DNA from 2 places in the Marinococcus sp. LNHM3E3-2.2 genome. Region 2 is predicted to be linked to the other one. Evidence: a T-box and tRNA genes for the amino acid it is inferred to sense, from the RefSeq annotation. Region 2 holds a T-box; the other holds one or more tRNA genes.
The links. The T-box of region 2 lies ahead of ACTRXF_RS11895 (valine--tRNA ligase). A T-box ahead of a tRNA ligase gene usually reads a tRNA of that ligase, here a tRNA-Val.

Region 1: it encodes a tRNA-Val, which carries the amino acid that the T-box ahead of ACTRXF_RS11895 (valine--tRNA ligase) is inferred to sense. The anticodon was not compared.

The regions. Positions count from the first base shown of each region.
Region 1 is NZ_JBQLIC010000001.1:51,441-55,869, forward strand. It holds gene ACTRXF_RS00325 (GAF domain-containing protein) at 1-293, shown strand, start outside; gene ACTRXF_RS00330 (hypothetical protein) at 293-469, shown strand; gene ACTRXF_RS00335 (hypothetical protein) at 833-1,066, shown strand; tRNA gene ACTRXF_RS00340 (tRNA-Val) at 2,460-2,535, opposite strand; gene ACTRXF_RS00345 (hypothetical protein) at 2,778-3,041, opposite strand; gene ACTRXF_RS00350 (mechanosensitive ion channel family protein) at 3,210-4,322, shown strand; gene ACTRXF_RS00355 (HPr family phosphocarrier protein) at 4,386-4,429, shown strand, end outside.
Region 2 is NZ_JBQLIC010000008.1:108,725-113,153, reverse strand. It holds gene ACTRXF_RS11910 (uroporphyrinogen-III synthase) at 1-89, shown strand, start outside; gene hemB (porphobilinogen synthase) at 101-1,093, shown strand; gene hemL (glutamate-1-semialdehyde 2,1-aminomutase) at 1,196-2,509, shown strand; T-box leader at 2,559-2,774, shown strand; gene ACTRXF_RS11895 (valine--tRNA ligase) at 2,815-4,429, shown strand, end outside.

The sequences.
Region 1 (4,429 bases), on a different contig from region 2:
CAGGCGAGGGTTTTGCAGGAGCAATTTTTCAAAGTGGCGCGACAAAAATCATAAAAAATGTTCAAGAAGATGAAAATTTTCAAGGTGAATTCAGCCCGAGACATTCATATAATTCAATTTTGGGAGTTCCCTGTAAAATTGGTAATCAACCAATCGGTGTTATAAACATTCAAAGTGAAGAGTTTAATGATTTTAGTGAAGATGATGAAGTGACTATGCAATTTTATGCTGATATATGTGCATTAGCTTATTATTGTGATAAGATAATAAATAGAAGGGGAGGTGATGGATAATGCAAACGATGAATAGACGTCCGTCACAATTTAAAGCTGCCAAAACTATTGCTAAAAAAAGCGCCCAATCTAAAAAAAATACTAATAATTTAGTTGCACGTGCCCGTGAAATGGGCTATGAAAGTAGCGACAAATCATATCACTCTAATAAAAAATCAAAACATGCTGCGAATTAAGCAAAGCGTCCTCAAATAAGGGGCGCTTTTTTAATGCCAGTTGGTTAACAACGAACTATCTCACAAAAGGCTAGCTCATAAAACCTCAACCTCTTAAGCACTAACGGGGGAACGGGTTAAGCGCCTTATCTTTCGAGAAGGGGTATGGTGAACATACGTCATTAGTTGGAGATGAGGTGATTATTAGTAAGGTCATCTACGACTATATACTGCCCAGGATATTAACAAATATAAATTAGAGGAATTCTCCCAGATGATGCAGAAGGTGGTAGGGCATCATAATAAAGGGAGGTATTCTATATTAAAACACAACTTAAATCTTTAATCGTAGGTAATCGACCTATCGGTTTCGAGGAAGCCACATTGACTATTAAGAATGAGGCAGATAAGTTCAGCGATTGGACAATATACTTTTCAGGAGTGTACGAGAAAGACATTGATCCAGAGTTGCATGGAGTGCGTCAACAAGTAGAAATCATTGATATGGAAGATGAAAAATATAGTGGGACTTGTGATGTAAAAGGGGTCTCTTATCGGGAAAATAAAATAGCTGATGGAAGAATGGAAGGCATACCCGCTATAAACAAAGTTAAATAGCACGCACGAGCATCTGCCGAAGGGCGGGTGCTTTTTTATTACCTGGTATTAATTAAGCTACCTAATAAAACCTAGCATGAAATCCTTATATGGTAACCATTTCTTGTGGCCATTACGGGCACATTGCTGTACAAAAGAAATACGGAAACGTTGTCGTATTTATCGGCAGTTTCGGCGGTCTTAAAAATAGAATTAATAGACTCCCTAAAGAGAGTTTCCGGACGCAGTAAAAAGAAGAAGATCCATTTATCACGGAGTGCAAGTTTCAGCTCAGCTGGAAGGAGCCACGTTTAAAAAACGTACCCAGTGAACAGTCAAAATGAAATGACTGTGTAAATGGGCATTCGTTCCTCGACGTTCCTTCCAGGGGGTTAGTATTTTAACCCTGGGCAGCAGCGATTGCTTATGGTACGACATGCAACCCTGATGCTAATAAATGCTAATACAAAACAACATAAATCGTTTAAAAGGTTGCACTGCAACCCTGTATTGCGCCTTTTACAAAACTAACTTAAAGAATAAAAAGGTTGCATCTGCGTTGCAAAAGGTTGCATCCAAAAGGGCAAGGTTTAGGCAAGGTATAACGACATTGAAAACGGATTTTTCCCTTGTGGCAGTAAGGACATAGCAAAAACCATAGCTGGACTATGAATGGCACGATGCAACGGGGATGCGCTTTTTACAAAACGGAACAGCTCCACTAAAAGGTTGCATCGTTTAGAGCTTCTATGCAACTCATACAGCGCATTTCTTCCTGCCAATACTTACCGCCCAGGAGGACAACTGAAAAGCTCACAGTGAGCCGCTCCTGCAATCGTTTTGTGCGGGAGCATGAAAAAGACACCGCTTCAATGAAGCAGTGCCTGTGAGGTGGTGCTATTATCCAATAGGTATCGCCCGGTATTCGATGTGCTGCCGACATTTGCTATCCATCGCCCATGTAGCTACCCTATGCTACCTCTCTATTATACCATAAATACTGGGTTAAATGGAGGGAAATGGCTGTGTATAAGCGGCTGGATTGACCGGGCAAATCATCTTAATTTCATTGATCGTAGTTAAAAGACCAGGTAATTACATAAGTTTCATAAGTTCAATGCAAATTCATAAATCGAAAATTAATTTATGATGGCGGTATTCCTTGCGCCCGTAAGCGTCCGGCGATAATTACATAAGTTACACGTTTTTTTCTAATTCTTATGTAGTTATATATATTTCTGTCGTGGGAATCAGTACCATATAATGGGAAATACCTGCGCCTGGGAGCAAAAATAAAATATTTTTCCCCATATTTTCCCCATTGGCGCTGTATTAGTCAATAATACCTGTCTGTGTACCAGTCGGATATATAATAAAAACCCCTGCATGGCAAGGGTTTGAGCGTTATCTGTTATGGTGTCCCGTACTGGGCTCGAACCAGTGACCTCCACCCTGTCAAGGTGGCGCTCTCCCTACTGAGCTAACGGAACAAATGATATGGAATGAAGCGACAGAAATAATATACAATAGGAAAAGAACGGTGTCAATCCTTCTGTGGCCAATTTCAGCAGGTAAAGCAGGGATTTATGCTTGCCATTCCATTTCCTCTGGCCAGTGAAGCTTAAAGGCCTTGCTGAAGTCCGGTTTCTGCCGGAGATACTGAAGTCGTATAAGCACCTGCGGCAGAAACAGAAATCTTTATCGTTTGCAGTACATATCCATAAAAAATGAATTACTTTTCCTTTTGCTGTTTTTCTTTCCGCTGCTGAAGGAATAGAAATAAGCAGAAAGCAAGCATGCCCAGACTGAGGTTGGAAAGAATGAACCCGAGCGGTCCCTGATTAAAAATGCCGAGCGACAGCGCTCCGAAAAAAGCAATGTAAGTGATACCCAAAAGCGGAAGACTTCGCCCGGAGACTTTTTGCATCAAACGGGCAAGCTGGTATATGAGCGTATTTACAGCAAAACCAATTAGCAGTAAAATAAGTAAATCCATGCGACTATCTAAACCTTCCTTTGTGATGATGTCTTTTTCCGACTTACATGCTACCATACCTTAGGTTTGAAAGATATCCACAAATGCGAAAAGCAGGAACCCTGCAGTAAACTGCCTGGTGGCAGCATTAAAATATAGAGAGAACGGGACAAAGGTGGAGGGATGTTCATGCAGGCATATGCAGACTTTTGGATGGAATGGCAGACACGTATTGTGGAGCTGCCCTGGATTGATATAGGCGTAGCCGTTTTGATTGCACTTCTCGTGTTTGCTTTTCGGAAGCTTTTTACTAAATACATTTTCAGGTTCATTTTAAAGATGACTCACCAATCGAGATCACAGCTCTTCACGAATGTTTTAGTATCATTTGAACGGCCGATCCGGATGTTTTTTGCCGTGTTCGGCATATACTTAGCGCTGCTGTATCTGCCTATACCGTGGGATTCCATGACTATTATCAACCGCCTGTACGGTTCGATTTTAATCGTGCTCGTAGCATGGGGCACATACAAGCTTCTGAACACGTCTTCGATGCTCTTTAACCCGATGATTAAACGGCTCGAGGGCAAGGAAGATAATATGCTGGTGCCTTTTCTTTCCCGGGTGCTGCGGATTATTATCGTGGCGCTTGCATTCACCATTATTCTTTCATCCTGGGGCTTTAACATTAACGGCTTTGTGGCAGGTCTCGGTCTTGGCGGTCTGGCTTTTGCTCTCGCCGCCCAGGACATGGTGGCTAACTTTATCGGCGGTATAATTATTGTAGTGGAGCGCCCGTTTAAGCGGGGCGACTGGATTTATACGCCGACGGTAGAAGGAATCGTGGAAGATATTTCATTTCGGAGCACGAAGGTGCGTACCTTCGCTGATTCGATTGTCATCGTTCCAAACAATACACTTGCCCACGAAGCGATTACGAACTGGAGTGAAATGCGTAAGCGGGAAATAGATATGACGCTTGGCATTGAATACCAGACACCGAGGGAGCAGGTGCTGCAGCTGCGGGAGCGTCTTGAAGAGATGCTGAATAACCGTGATGACATTGATAAAGAACTGATTCTTGTGCAGTTTAAAGAATTTAACAGCTCCTCGCTCGACCTGTGGGTTTACTGCTTTACCAAAACGACCGCATTTTTGGAATGGGCGGAAATAAAAGAAGAACTGAATCTTGAAATCATTCGTATCCTTCAGGAGGAAGGCGTTCAGTTTGCCTATCCAACACAGTCTATTTATATTGAAAAAGCGCCTGAAGAAAATTATCACATCTCCGACAATAATTAAGCGGGCTTCACGGTTGGCAAATGAAACGTACATGTTATAATAAGAATGTTTGTCAGAAGGAATATGTACGAAAAAAAGGAGCCGATGCATTCGATGGAACGAGTGGA
Region 2 (4,429 bases):
CTGCCCGCGAGAGCGGGTTCAAGTATGTGTACGAAGCAGGAATTCATTCTGTTGAAGGAATGATAGAAAAAACCAAGGAAATTACTTAGGAGGCTTCACATTGGCTGATTTACATTTCCGCCGGCACCGCAGGTTGCGGACAACGCCAGGTATAAGAGCAATGGTAAGGGAAAATGAATTAAGACCCAACGATTTGATTTATCCTATTTTTGTCGTCGAAGGGGAAAATGTGCGTAAAGAAGTGCCGTCCATGCCGGGGGTCTATCACGTTTCCCTGGATTATTTGGATACGGAAATGGACGAATTGGAAGCCCTCGGTATTCCGAGCGTCATCGTGTTTGGCGTGCCTCATGAGGAAGAAAAAGATGCAGAAGGAACCCCGGCGTTTCTAAGAGACGGAATTGTCCAGCGGGCGATCCGGCAGATTAAAGAAAATCATCCGGCATTAACGGTGATTGCGGATACCTGTCTGTGCCAGTATACAGACCACGGGCACTGCGGGGTAATTCATAACGGCTACGTGGATAACGATGAATCACTGAGAAACCTCACAGAAACCGCGGTCTCCCAGGCGGAAGCCGGAGCAGACATTATTGCGCCGTCGAACATGATGGATGGCTTTACAGCGGCTATCCGGGAAGGACTTGATAGAGCAGGGCACGTCACGGTGCCGCTTATGTCCTACACGGTTAAATATGCCAGCGCTTTTTACGGCCCTTTCCGTGACGCGGCTCACAGCACTCCTTCGTTTGGGGACCGGAAAACGTATCAGATGGATCCTCCGAACCGGCTTGAAGCGTTAAAAGAAGCGGAAACTGATGTCGAAGAGGGAGCCGATTTTCTCATTGTGAAGCCGGCCCTTGCTTATCTCGATATCGTAAGAGAAGTGAAGGAGCGCACCGGTTATCCAGTGGTGGCTTATAACGTTTCCGGGGAATATGCGATGATTAAAGCCGCCGCCCAGAACGGGTGGGTGAACGAAAAGGATATTGTCATGGAAAAGCTCACAAGCATGAAGCGTGCTGGAGCTGATCTGATTGTGACGTATTTCGCCAAGGACGCTGTCCGCTATATGCAGGAAGACAATAAATAATAGAAACAAGCTCTGGAAGGTATTCAGTCCAGGGCTTGTTTTCGTTATACTAAGTACGGGAATAGCAAAAAAGATAACTTTTAAGTATCCAGGAGGTATGACATGAAATCGTATCATAATTCAATACATGCACATGAACGCGCAAAAAAAGTAATGCCGGGCGGAGTCAGCAGCCCCGTGCGGACATATGAATCTGTCGGTCATCCGGCCGTTTATATGGACGAAGGCAAAGGATCCCGCATTAAAGATATCGACGGCAATGAATACATTGATTACGTAATGTCCTGGGGGCCGCTTCTTCTCGGCCACGCAAATGAGCACGTTGTGGACAGTTTAAAAATTGTGGCTGAAAAAGGCACGAGCTTTGGCGCTTCGCACGTAACAGAAGCGGGGCTTGCAGAGCTTGTCGTGGACCGTGTACCTTCCATTGAGGTCGTCCGGATGGTGAATTCCGGTACGGAAGCGACAATGAGTGCGCTTCGTCTGGCCCGAGGATTTACGGGCAGGGACAAAATCGTGAAAATGGAAGGCTGCTATCACGGCCACGGAGACTCTCTACTCATTCGTGCCGGCTCGGGAGTGGCGACTCTCGGTCTGCCGGACAGTCCAGGTGTTCCCGGCTCGATCGCCCAGAACACGCTTACCGTTCCGTACAACGATCTCGACAGTCTGCAGAAGGCATTTGATGAATACGGTGATGAAATCGCCGGTGTCATCCTCGAGCCTGTTACCGGGAATATGGGTGTTGTCACCCCGGGTGAAGGATTTCTCGAAGGCGTTCGTGATATAACGGAGCAGTACGGCAGTCTACTGATTTTTGATGAAGTTATGAGCGGCTTCCGGGTGGACTATAACAGTGCCCAGGGCCACTACGGTGTGACTCCCGACCTCACATGTCTTGGAAAGGTCATCGGCGGTGGGCTTCCAGTAGGCGCCTACGGAGGCCGTGCCGATATCATGCAGCATATTGCCCCGGACGGGCCTATCTATCAGGCAGGCACTCTTTCCGGCAATCCACTGGCGATGACAGCCGGACTTGAAACACTCAGGCAGGTGGATGAAAGCAGCTATGAAACGTTCCGCGCCCGGGCAGCCCAGCTTGAAGGAGGACTGAACCGCGCAGCCTCCAAGCATGGAATCCCTCATCAGATCAACCGTGCTGGAGCGATGATCGGCCTGTTCTTTACCGATGAACCTGTAGTGGATTTTGCTTCTGCGAAGAAATCTGATCTGGGAATGTTCGCGCGTTATTTCCGCGGAATGATGGCAGAAGGCATTTCACTTCCGCCTTCGCAGTTCGAAGGATTGTTTTTATCAACAGAACACAGTGAAGAGGATATCGATAAGACCATTGAGGCGGCTGACCGCGTCTTTGCAAGCCTTGCTGCGAATAAAGAACACGGGGAAGATAGTTGACGCATGCGTCCTGGTTTCGTAAAATAAAGGCACTAAATCAATATTAATAATAAATGCAGAAACAGGGAGGAGTACGCACGCAGGTTCGTTGTACAGAAAAAAGAATCCTGGGCTGAGAGATTCTTTAACGACCCGTGCGGAAAGTCGCCCTCGAGCTTCTTTTCTGAACGAATACAGTAAGAAAAGACGGTAACCGCCGTTATGGGAAAGTGCCTGCGCTGCCGCAGGTATTAAGGTGGTACCGCGAAAACTCTTCGTCCTTACTCGGGATGAAGAGTTTTTTTATGAGAAGAAAGGGGATTTATATGGGAAAACAAGAAACAGAAATGGCGAAAAAGTACGATCCGAAAGAAACAGAGAACCGCTGGTACGACTTCTGGAAAGAAACAGGACAGTTTGAAGCAGGACAGACAGACGGTACGCCGTATACCATTGTTATCCCGCCGCCGAATGTGACCGGCCGGCTTCACCTGGGGCATGCCTGGGACACGACGCTTCAGGATATTTTAATCCGCATGAAACGCATGCAGGGCTATGACGCCTTATGGCTGCCAGGCATGGACCATGCCGGCATTGCCACCCAGTCCAAGGTCGAGGCTCAGCTGAAGGAAGAAGGCACGAGCCGCTACGAGCTTGGACGGGAAGCATTCCTGGAAAAAACGTGGGGATGGAAAGAGGAATATGCAGATTTCATCCGCAGCCAGTGGGCCAAGCTCGGGCTTTCACTCGATTATTCGAGGGAGCGTTTCACGCTTGATGAAGGCCTGTCGGAAGCGGTACGTGAAGTCTTTGTTTCGTTGTACGAAAGAGAGCTTATCTACCGGGGCGAATACATTATCAACTGGGATCCAGAAACGCAGACGGCGCTTTCAGATATCGAGGTGGAATACAAAGAAGTGCAGGGTCACTTTTACCATATGCGCTACCCGGTTAAAGGTGAAAATACCTCGATCGAAGTAGCAACGACCCGTCCGGAAACGATGCTCGGGGACACGGCAGTCGCGGTACATCCGGAGGACGATCGCTATAAGCATCTCATCGGGAAAACGGCTGTACTGCCGATCATCGGAAGAGAAATTCCGATCATCGCAGACGACTATGTGGACATGGATTTTGGTTCGGGGGCAGTGAAAATCACGCCAGCGCATGATCCAAATGACTTTGAAATGGGCAATCGTCATGATCTTTTGCGTGTACTTGTGATGAATGAAGACGGCAGCATGAATGAGAATGCCGGCATCTACGAAGGCATGGACCGCTTTGACTGCCGCCGGCAGCTGACGAAGGATCTGCAGGCCGAGGATATTCTGTTTGACATCGAAGAGCACATGCACTCTGTTGGTCATTCTGAACGGAGCGGTGCAGTGGTTGAGCCATACCTTTCCACACAGTGGTTTGTAAACATGGGTCCGCTTGCGGAACAGGCAGTAGAACTTCAGCAGAAGGAAGAAAAAGTAACCTTTGTGCCGGAACGCTTTGAAAAGACGTATCTGCAGTGGATGGAAAACATCCGGGACTGGTGTATTTCCCGCCAGCTCTGGTGGGGACACCGCATCCCCGCCTGGTACCATAAAGAAACAGGCGAAATTTATGTCGGACGCACGGCACCGGAAAATTCGGATGAATGGAAACAGGATGAGGACGTGCTTGATACGTGGTTCAGCTCGGCTTTATGGCCATTTTCCACGATGGGATGGCCGGAAGAAAGCTCGGACTATGCGCGCTACTACCCGACCAGTGCTCTTGTGACCGGCTACGACATCATTTTCTTCTGGGTGTCGCGAATGATTTTTCAGGGGCTGGAGTTTACCGGCGAACGCCCGTTTGAGGATGTGCTTATTCACGGGCTGGTACGTGACAGTGAGGGACGGAAAATGAGTAAATCCCTCGGCAACGGAGTAGATCCGATGGATGTTATCG